Anaeromyxobacter diazotrophicus: one gene and its partner. The protein of the gene in region 1 interacts with the protein of each later gene in a pairwise test. Links are inferred from orthologs where the notes say so. Each region holds a gene or a part of one and is shown in the gene's direction. Other genes may lie near its edges.

Region 1 (7,263 bases):
GCTCCTCCCCGCCTCGCCGCTCCTGCGCGTCGCGCGCGAGCACGTCCTGTACAAGAGCTTCTACCTGCTCGATCACCAGGGCGGCCGGCTGCTCGTGAAGCCGTGGCTGGAGGCGCAGCTGCTCGACGGGCGCCTCGCCGTCCTCTACTCGCAGAACGACCTCGGCGGCGCCTGGGCCCGCGGCGCGCTCGGCGAGTGGGAGTACGCCTGCACCCCCGGCGGCGAGGCGCAGCGCGAGACCGCCTTCCGGCTGGGCGTGAACGTCGCGATGTACGCGCTCTGCACCGACTACAAGGACGACGCCGTCCACCTCCCCTTCATCCTGCGGCGGAGGAGCTGATGTTCGGCCTGCGGCCCGGCCCGCTCCTCGAGGCCGGCTACAACGACTGGCGCCTCACCTCGCTCGCGCCCTGGCCGGGCTGGGCGCTCGCGCTCTTCGCGGCGGCGGCGGTGCTCGCGGTCGCGCTCGCCTGGCGCGGCCTCGCCGGCGAGCCGCGCCCGGGCCGGCGCGCCGCGCTCGTCGCGCTCCGCGCCGCGTCGGCCCTGCTGGCCCTGGCGCTGCTGCTCGAGCCCGCGCTGCGCCTCCTCCAGACCTCCCGGGTGAAGAGCCGGCTGGCGGTGCTCGTCGACGGCTCCCGCTCGATGCGCTTCCCGGTCGAGCCGGGGGGCCCGAGCCGCGCCGCCGCGGCCGCCGAGCTCCTCCGGCGGCACCGGGGCGAGCTGGAGCGGCTCGGCGACCGGGTCGCGCTGGAGTGGCACACCTTCGACCGGGAGCTCACGCCCGCCGATCCGGCGGCCCTGGCGCGGGGCGGCCCGGCCGACGGCGGCCGCACCGACCTGCTCGGCGCGCTCAAGGCGGCGGCAGGCGGCGGGGGCGGCCGCAAGCTCGCCGGCGCGGTCGTGATCTCGGACGGCGCCGACAACGCCGCACTGGCGGAGGGGCTCACCCCGGCGGCGCGCGCCGAGCTGCGCGCGCTCGGGGTGCCGATCACGGCGGTGGCGGTGGGCAGCGCCGCGCCGAAGGACCTGGCCGTGGAGCGGGTGGCGGTGGACGACTTCGCCTTCGTCCGCAACACGGTCACCGTGGAGGTGACGCTCACGGCGCGGGGGTTCGGCCGCGAGGAGGTGCCGGTGGTGCTCCGCCGCGAAGGCGCGGTGGTGGCGCGCGGGGCGGTGCGCCTCGAGCCCGGCAAGGAGCGCTACACCCTGCCCCTCTCGTTCGCGCCCGACACCACCGGCACCTTCGTCTTCACGGTGGCGGCCCCGGTCTACCCCGGCGAGGCGGTGGCGGAGAACAACGCGCGCTCGTTCGTGCTGCGCGTCATCCGCGATCGGGTGCGGGTGCTGCTCGTGGCCGGCCGGCCGAGCTGGGACGAGCGGTTCCTGCGGACGCTCCTCAAGCAGGACCCGAACGTCGACCTCATCAGCTTCTTCATCCTGCGCACCGCCAGCGATCAGCCCGGCAGCCAGGACGAGCTGTCGCTCATCCCCTTCCCGGTGGCGGAGATCTTCGGCGAGCAGCTCCGCACCTTCGACGCGGTCATCTTCTTGAACTTCGCCTACCAGCCCTACCGCTCGCTCGACATCGAGCGCTTCCTGCCGGCGCTGCGCGACTACGTGAAGGGGGGCGGCGGGTTCGCCATGGTGGGCGGCGAGCAGAGCTTCGGCGACGCGCGCTACGGCCAGACGGCGCTCGCCGAGGTGCTCCCGGTCGACGCCGCCGACGGGCTCGGCATCGCCGAGACGCAGGCGAGGCCGCGCCTCACCGCCGAGGGGCGCCGCCACCCCGTCACCAGCCTCGCCGCCGGCGAGGCGCCGAACGAGGCCGCCTGGGCGGCGCTCCCGCCCCTGCCCGACCTGAACCGCACCCGGCCGCTGCCGCCCGGCCAGGGGGCGCGCGTGCTGCTCGAGGCGCCGGCGGTCCAGGTGGAGGGCCGCGCGGCGCCCCTCGTGGCGGTGCGCGAGGCAGGCTCGGGGCGCGCGCTCGCGCTCGCGACCGACGCCTCGTGGACCTGGGGCTTCGTCGCGGCCGAGGAGAGCGGGTCCTCGCGCGCCTACCAGCGCTTCTGGAACAACGCCCTGCGCTGGCTGGTGCGCGATCCGTCCCTGACCCCGGTGCAGGTCGAGCCGGACCGCCCCTCGGTCGAGCCGGGCGAGCCGGTGGGCCTCTCGGTCGCGGTGCGGACCCCGGACTACGGGCCCGGCGCCGGGCTGCCGGTCCACGGCGAGCTCGTGGGGGAGGACGGCAAGACCGTGGCGCGCGGCGACGCGGTCGCGGGGCCCGACGGCACCGCGCGGCTCGAGCTCGTGCCGCCCGGCCCCGGCGCCTACAAGGTGGTGGCGACCGCCCGGCCGCGCTGCCGCCAGGAGCCCTGCCCGCCCGACGCTCCGGTGGAGACCGCCACCGGCGCGGTCGCGGTGCGCGCCTCCGGGCCCGAGGACGCGGACGCGGCGCCCCGACCCGAGCTGCTCCGGGCCATCGCCGAGGCGACCGGCGGCGCCTTCTCCAGCGCCGATCGGGGCCTGCCGCCGGTGCACCTGGCCGAGGCGGAGGTGGTGGAGGTGGGGCGGCGGAAGGACGTGCCGATCTGGGACCGCGGCTGGTTCCTCGCCGCGCTGGTCGCCTCCCTCGGCGCCGAGTGGACCCTGCGCCGCCGCTGGGGCTACTGGTAGCCCCAGCCCCGTCCGCCGTGCGCTCCGGCGCGCGCTCTGCTATGACCGCCGGCCAACCCCGTTCGGAGGCGTCATGAAGGTCGGCAAGGGCAGCGTGGTGTCGGTGGACTACGAGCTCCACCTGGGCGACGGCAAGGTGGTGGACGCGTCCGCGCCCGGCGAGCCCATGGCCTACATCCACGGCGAGGGGCAGATCGTCCCCGGGCTCGAGCGGGCGCTCGAGGGACTGTCCGCCGGCGAAGCGAAGCAGGTGGTGGTGGCGCCGCAGGATGGCTACGGCGAGCACGACGCGCGCGGCGTGCAGGAGGTACCGAAGAACGCCTTCCCCGCCGACATGCAGCCGGCGATCGGGATGGAGCTCCTGGCGCAGGGCGAGGACGGCGAGGCGGTGCCGTTCGTCGTGCGGGAGGTCAAGCCGGAGTCGATCGTCATCGACCTCAACCACCCGCTCGCCGGCAAGACGCTCCACTTCGCGGTGACCGTGCGCGAGGTCCGCGCCGCCACCGAGGAGGAGCTCGAGCACGGGCACGTGCACGGGGCCGGCGACGCCCACGAGCACGACCACCACCACGAGTAGACGGGCGTCGCGGCGGCTGAGCCCTGCGCGGCTTCACCCAGCGTAGCGTCTTCTCGCCCTGTCGCGCGCGCGGTATTCACCCTGGGATAAACGCCAGGGCTTTGTATTGTCTCGGAAATCCTCGCCGAGGAGCCACGGTCAGCACGGGTATGCGCGTTGCAGGGACGCGCACTCGGGGTGTCAGCCTTCCGACGCCGCCCGTGGCAGTCGGGGGGGGGGACCATCATGGCGACAGCGAAGTTGCGCGAGGGCGCCGCAGCCTGGTTGCTTGCGACCCTGGTCCTGTCGGCCGCATCGGGATGTGGCGGTTCGACACCGGAGAACGGTGCGGCGGCGAGCTCCCCTCCAACCTCGCGGCGCTCGGGGGCGCTCACCCCGATCGACCCGCACCAGCTGCACAAGAACTCCGCGGGGGCGCAGTGCAACGATTGTCACTGCACCGTGGGAGAGTGCGGCCCGGTGGGCGTCAAGCTCATCTCGTTCGCGCCCGTGGCCACCGCCAGCGGCCTGCCCCGTCCGAGCTACGACATCGCTTCCCAGACCTGCTCCAACGTCGCGTGCCACATGGTCCCGGCGGGCACTTTCACGTACTATGCGTGCGGAGTGGACAGCGAGGCCACGCTCGAGAGAGCGAGCTTCGGCGGTACGCCGGTGACGACGCCCCCCTGGTACTCGGCGGTCGCGGGGGGCTGCGTCTCCTGCCATGACAATCCGCCGGACGCGCGCACCAAGACCTGGCACAGCGGCACGCACGGCGGCGACGCGGCGATGAACGAGTGCTCGTTCTGCCATCCCGACGTGACCAGCTCGGGCGGCGTGCTGACGCTCAGCCAGGCGACGAATTGCGGGCCCGGCGGCACCTTCGGCCCGTGCGCTGCGCTGCACCGCAACGGAACGGTCGAGGTGGCTCCCCGGTGGAGGAGCAGCTGCTTCGGGTGTCACTGAGGCCTGGCGCGACGCTCGCGGTCGCTGGCCGCGCCGCCGCCTGACGGCGGGGCGGGGCCGGCTCCGTCCAGCGCGCGCCCGGCAATGATATCGTGACCGCCTCCGATTGCGGGGCGGTGCGCGATGGCCGAGCAGCGGCTCAAGTCAGACCTGGCGACAGGTGGCGGCGCGCACCCGCGCGAAGACGCCGCCGCCCTGGAGCTGGCGGCGCTGAAGGACCGGCTCGAGAAGATCGCGGCCAGCGTCCCGGGGGTGGTGTGCTCGTACCGCCTGAACGCCGACGGCAGCGCCTCGATGCCGCTCAGCACGCCCGCCATCGAGGACCTGTACGGCATCCCGCAGGCGGTCCTGGCCGAGAGCATGGCGCCCTGCTTCGCGCGTGTGCACCGCGACGACCGCGACCGGCTGACGGCGTCCGTCGCCGCCGCGGAGCGCGCGATGACGCCGTGGCACGACCAGTTCCGCTACGACCACCCCACGAAGGGACCGCGCTGGATCGAGGGCTGGTCGATGCCGCTCCGCGAACCCGGGGGGAGCACCCTCTGGCACGGGTTCGTCATGGACGTGACCGAGCGCATGACCGCCGACCAGGCGCTGCGCGAGAGCCGTGACCTGTACCGTTCGGTCTTCACGCTGGCGCCGAGCGGGGTGGTGGTCAACGACGCCGAGGGGCGCATCCTCACCTTCAACGACCAGGCGCACCGGCAGCTCGGCTACACCCGCGAGGAGTTCGCGCAGCTCCGCCTCGCCGACGTGGACGCCGACGAACGGCCGGAGGACGTGCGGCGGCACATCGCGGACATCGCGGCCGGGGGCGGCAGCGAGTACGAGGTCCATCACCACACGAAGTCGGGGGAGGTCCGCGACGTGCTGGTGCGGACCCGCCCCGTCGACCTCGGCGGGGAGCGGCGGTTCCTGAACGTCTGGCAGGACATCACGGACCGGAAGCACGCCGAGGCGGCGCTCCTCGCCTCCGACAAGCGCAAGAGCGAGTTCCTCGGCGTCCTCTCGCACGAGCTCCGGAACCCGCTCGCCCCGATCCGGAACTCGATCTACCTCCTGGAGCGCGCCGCGCCGGGGAGCGAGCAGGCGGCGCGGGCCAAGGAGGTCATCCGCCGCCAGACCGAGCACCTGACGCGGCTGGTGGACGACCTGCTGGACGTCACCCGCATCTCGCGCGGGAAGGTCGAGCTGCACCGCAGCCACGTCAACCTCCGCGACGTCGTCAACAAGACCACCGACGACCTGCGCTCGCTGTTCGACCAGAGCGGGGTCGCGCTCCGCGTCGAGCACTCGGCCCGCCCGCCGTGGGTCGACGTCGATCCGACGCGCATCACGCAGGTGCTCGGGAACCTGCTCCAGAACGCCGTCAAGTTCACGCCGGCCGGGGGGACGGTGGTCGTGTGCCTGGGCGCGGCGGACGGCCGGGCGGAGCTGCGGGTGCGCGACGACGGCGTCGGGATGGAGCCGGCGCAGGTGGACCGGATGTTCGAGCCGTTCGCCCAGGGGGCGCAGTCGCTCGCCAGGACCAAGGGCGGCCTCGGGCTCGGGCTCGCGCTGGTGAAGGGCCTGGTCGAGCTTCACGGCGGGTCGGTGCGCGCGCGCAGCGAGGGGCCGGGCCGGGGAGCGGAGTTCGTCGTCACCCTGCCGCTCGCCCCCGGCGGCGCGGCTTCGGCGCGGAGGGCCGTGGCGGCCGCCGCCCGGGCGCGCGTGGTGGTCGTCATCGAGGACAGCCTGGACGCCGGGGACTCGCTGGCCGAGCTCCTCGCGTGGGGCGGGCACCGCGTGCACGTCTCTCGCGACGGCCGCTCGGGGCTGGAGCTCGCGCGCCGGGTGCGGCCCGACGTCGTGCTGTGCGACATCGGCCTCCCCGACATCGACGGCTACGCCGTCGCGCGGGCGCTGCGCGGCGACGAGGCCCTGAGCTCCACGCGCCTCATCGCCCTGAGCGGCTACGCCCAGCCCGAGGACCGCCTGCGCGCGCGCGAGGCGGGGTTCGACGCGCACGTCGCGAAGCCGCCGGATCCGGACGACCTCATGAAGATGGTCGCGGCCGACTGGGCCAGCTCGGCCCAGGACGGCTCCTGAGCGCGAGGCGAGGTCCTCGCTCCCGCCGTCGAAGCGCTTCACCTCGCCGGCGCGGCGCGGCCGGGGCGCGTCCAGCGCGCGCCCTCGAGCACCTCGAGCACCTGCGCGAAGGAGGAGATGGCGAGCGGCCAGCGCGGCGGTGGCGCGCGGAGGCCCGGGTCGGCCACCTCGTCCGAGACGTGCCGGCGGGTGACGCTCTTGGCCGAGATGACCGCCAGGCGGTCGCGGTACTCGGCGGAGATGTAGGTCCCGTACTCGGCCCAGACCCCGACGGCGCCGCACGCCTTCGCGAGGGCCATGTCCTTCTTCGCGTTGTCGCCGACGTACAGCACCTCGGAGGCCTCGAGCCCGAGGTCGGCCAGCACGCGGCGGAGCCCCATGGGCGCCGGCTTCTCGGCTGCCCGGGGCAGCTCGATCACCTTCGTCTGCTTGAGGCGGTAGTAGCCGGCCGCGTCCCGGCGGCGGATCTCCGGGTTCACGTTGCGCGGCAGCCGGTACGAGCGCAGCGCGTACACCGCGTCGAGCAGCCCGTCGAGCTCGAGCAGCCGCACCCGGTACTCGACGGCGTTCCGGGGCGCGTCGGTCAGCGCGACGACGGGGATGCCCCGGTCCTTGAGCGCGAGGAGCGTCGCGCGCACGGCGGGGTACGGCGCGAGGTAGCGCCGCCGCGCCTCCGCGAAGGCGCGCTGCGCCGGCCGCACCACCAGCGCGTCGAACGAGTCGAAGTCCGAGTCGTACGGGTGGAAGAGCGACGACTCCTGGATGGCGAACGGGTACTCGTTCGAGCCGTGGCGGGCGTACACCGCCTTGAGCGACTGGATGATGTCGATCCGCGGCCGCCGCGTCGTCTGCTCGAGCGAGGCCACCATCGCCTCCAGGCTCGGCACGATGTAGTCGACCCAGGGGTACAGGGTGTTGTCGAGGTCGGTGACGACGGCGCGGAGCGGCACGGGGCGCATTGTAGCCGGGTTGCTCCCACA
Region 2 (2,951 bases), on another replicon or contig:
GGCCGGCGTCACCATCGTCACCGGCGACACCAAGGTGATGGGCAAGGGCGAGGTGGACGGGATCGTCCTCAACACGGCCGGGTTCGCGCTCGCGCGGCGGATCGTGCGGGACGACGGGCTCCGGCCCGGCGACCGGATCATCGTCACCGGCACGGTCGGCGACCACGGCATGGCGGTCATGACGCGGCGCCGCGACCTCCAGATCGAGGGCGACCTGCGCTCCGACGTGGCGCCGCTGAACGGCCTCGTCCGGGCGGCGCTCCAGGCGGGCGGTGAGGCGGTGGTGGCCATGAAGGACCCCACCCGCGGCGGGCTCGCCTCGGTGCTGCACGAGTTCGCGCAGAAGGCGAAGGTCGGGGTGGTCCTCGACGGCCCGTCGGTGCCGGTCACCCACGAGGTGCAGGCCGCCGCCGAGATGCTCGGCATCGACCCGCTGGTGGTGGCGAACGAGGGCAAGGCGGTGCTGGGCGTCCGGCCGGAGGCGGTCGACCGCGTGCTGGCGGCGCTCCGGGCGCACCCGCAGGGGCGGCGGGCGGCGGTGGTGGGCACCGCCGTCGCCGAGCGCCCCGGCAACGTCATCCTCGACACCGGCCTCGGCCGGCGGCTCCTCGCCGAGAGCGACGGCGAGCCGCTGCCGCGCATCTGCTAGGCCCGCCATGCACGAGTACTCGCTCGTCGAGGCGCTCATCCGGCGCGTGGAGGAGGAGGCGCGGAGCCGCCGCGCCGTCGCCATCCACGGCCTCAAGGTGAGCCTGGGGGAGCTGGCCGGCGTCGACCCGGAGCTCTTCCAGACCGCCTTCGAGACCTTCCGCCAGGGCACGCTCTGCGAGCGGACCGCGCTCGAGGTGGTGCACTACCCCGCCCGCTGGGTCTGCCCCCGCTGCGGCAAGACCTTCGCGCGCGGCGACATCCTCCGCTGCGAGCCGTGCGGCGCGCCGGCCCAGCTCACCCCGCAGAGCGACGCCCTGCTCCTCGACGCCATCGACATGGAGATCCCCTGATGTGCACCACCTGTGGCTGCGGTGACCCCGAGCTCGTGCCGGTCGAGCTCCACGAGAAGATCCTGGCCGGCAACGACCGCATCGCGGCCCACAACCGCGAGCACTTCCGCGAGGCGGGGGTGCTGGCCCTCAACATCATGGGCTCGCCCGGCTCGGGGAAGACCGCGCTCCTCGAGGCGAGCGCCCGCGTGCTCGGCGGCGTCCGGCTGGGCGCCGTCTCGGCCGACCTCGCCACCGACAACGACGCCCAGCGCCTCTCGAGGGCCGGCATCCCGTCGAAGGCCATCACCACCGGCCAGGCCTGCCACCTCGACGCCGAGCTGGTGCACCGCTCGCTGCACGACTTCCCCTGGCGGGAGCTCGACGTCTTCTTCATCGAGAACGTCGGGAACCTCGTCTGCCCCGCCATCTACGACCTGGGGCAGGAGGCGAACGTGGTCGCGCTCTCCGTGACCGAGGGCGAGGACAAGCCGCTCAAGTACCCGGTCATGTTCCAGAAGGCCGACCTGGTGCTGGTGACGAAGGTCGACCTCGTGCCCCACCTCGACTTCGACCTGCCGCGCCTCGAGGACAACCTGCGGCGCGTCATGCCCGACCCGAAGGTCCTGCGCGTCTCGGCGCGGACCGGCGAGGGGATGCAGGCCTGGAAGGCCTGGCTGGAGGCGCGGCGGGCCCCGGTCGTGGCGGGGAGGTCGAAGGAGGCCCGCCCGCACGAGCACGCGCACGCCCACCCCCACGAGCACACGCACGAGCACGCTCACGCGCACGGGGCGACGACGCACTCGCACCCGCACGCCCACCAGCACGCCCACGCCCACGAGCACCACGGCGCCGAGGAGCGCCACCAGCACGGCGGCGGCGACCACGGGCACGAGGGCTCGGGGCACGACCACGAGCACTGAGGGCGTGCCCGCCTGCTCGACCGCGGGCCCGAAGTTACGCGACCACTCCCGCTAGAACCAGCCGATAAGCCCGGCCTGGAAGCCCAGCTCGGTCACCTTGGTGTGGGTCGCGGAGAGGCCGATGTCGGCGGTCGGCCCGAGCAGGAACCCGAAGTTGCGGGTCGGGGTGACGACGAGCTGCGCCTCGAGGGCCGCCGCCAGCAGGTAGGCAGACGAGCCCAGGTCCACCATCACGTAGCTCAGGCCCGCGCGCGGCCAGAAGGTCACGGCGTCGCTCGCGCGGAGCGCCCAGCCGAGCCGCGGGTTCAGGCCCAGGATGGTGGTGTTGCTCCCGTTCTCGGGGCTGACGACGCCGACCTCGGCGCCCAGGCCGACGGTGAGGCCCCCCGCGGCGAAGTAGTCGAGCCCGATGCGGGGGATGCTGTAGGGCGCCACGCCCGCCTCGAGCCCGCCGGGACCGAAGAGGGAGAAGCTCGTGTAGTTGGAGCCGACGCTCGGCCTGGCGTGGTGGATCCCGAACAGCCGCTCCGCCGCCAGCGACACGGAGCCCGGACCTGCGAACGACGAGCCGTCCCCGGCCCGAGCGCTCGAGCTCCAGCACAGCCCCGCCACCGCGACCGCGATCGCCACCCAGTTCTTGCGCATGAGCTCCCCCCGCGGGAGATCGAGCTCCCGCTCTCCCGCGGAGGGTAGGACGGATGGGCGTGACTCACCGTGATCCGGATCAGCCGCGAGGCGTCCGCCGGAGCAGGCGACCCGACGCTCGGTGAGTGAGGGGTGAGGTGGGTGCGGCGGGCCGGTTCACGCCTGCGGCGGCGAGGCCTCGCCCCCGGTCACCTCGCGCACCATGGCCCGGCCCTTCTCCATCGCCGACCGGCCGGAGGCCATCGCCTTGCGGGCGCGCCCCTTCACCTCGCGCGAGCGGGACCGCGCCATCTTGCGCCCCCGGTCGGCGGCCTCGCGCAGGGCGTCCCGGCCCTTGTCGAGCAGCGCCGAGAGCGCGCCGGCGAGGAGGTTCCCGGGCGGGCTGTCGGGCGCGCCGGAATGC

Evidence for each region.
Region 2: the proteins of HWY08_RS13730 (region 1) and hypB interact in binary tests that used the Escherichia coli proteins (3 or more experiments, as listed by UniProt). The link is inferred for Anaeromyxobacter diazotrophicus from one-to-one orthologs.

What each region holds. Positions count from the first base shown.
Region 1 is NZ_BJTG01000006.1:168,962-176,224, reverse strand. Bases 1,700-4,498 are described here. They hold HWY08_RS13730 (FKBP-type peptidyl-prolyl cis-trans isomerase), read left to right. Parts: upstream 1,700-2,746; coding sequence 2,747-3,250; downstream 3,251-4,498. Other genes in these bases: HWY08_RS13720 (hybrid sensor histidine kinase/response regulator), read left to right, coding at 4,319-4,498; HWY08_RS13725 (CxxxxCH/CxxCH domain c-type cytochrome), read left to right, coding at 3,710-4,195; HWY08_RS13735 (glutamine amidotransferase), read left to right, coding at 1,700-2,673. Outside these bases: HWY08_RS13740 (DUF4159 domain-containing protein), read left to right, coding at 1-340; more of HWY08_RS13735, read left to right, coding at 340-1,699; more of HWY08_RS13720, read left to right, coding at 4,499-6,283; HWY08_RS13715 (HAD family hydrolase), read right to left, coding at 6,322-7,233. UniProt on the Escherichia coli protein: Folding helper with both chaperone and peptidyl-prolyl cis-trans isomerase (PPIase) activities. Chaperone activity prevents aggregation of unfolded or partially folded proteins and promotes their correct folding.
Region 2 is NZ_BJTG01000001.1:558,743-561,693, forward strand. It holds hypB (hydrogenase nickel incorporation protein HypB), read left to right. Parts: upstream 1-1,000; coding sequence 1,001-1,903; downstream 1,904-2,951. Other genes in the region: hypE (hydrogenase expression/formation protein HypE), read left to right, coding at 1-649; HWY08_RS02470 (hydrogenase maturation nickel metallochaperone HypA/HybF), read left to right, coding at 657-1,001; HWY08_RS02480 (hypothetical protein), read right to left, coding at 1,955-2,548; HWY08_RS02485 (hemerythrin domain-containing protein), read right to left, coding at 2,705-2,951. UniProt on the Escherichia coli protein: Involved in the maturation of [NiFe] hydrogenases. Required for nickel insertion into the metal center of the hydrogenase. Exhibits a low intrinsic GTPase activity, which is essential for nickel insertion.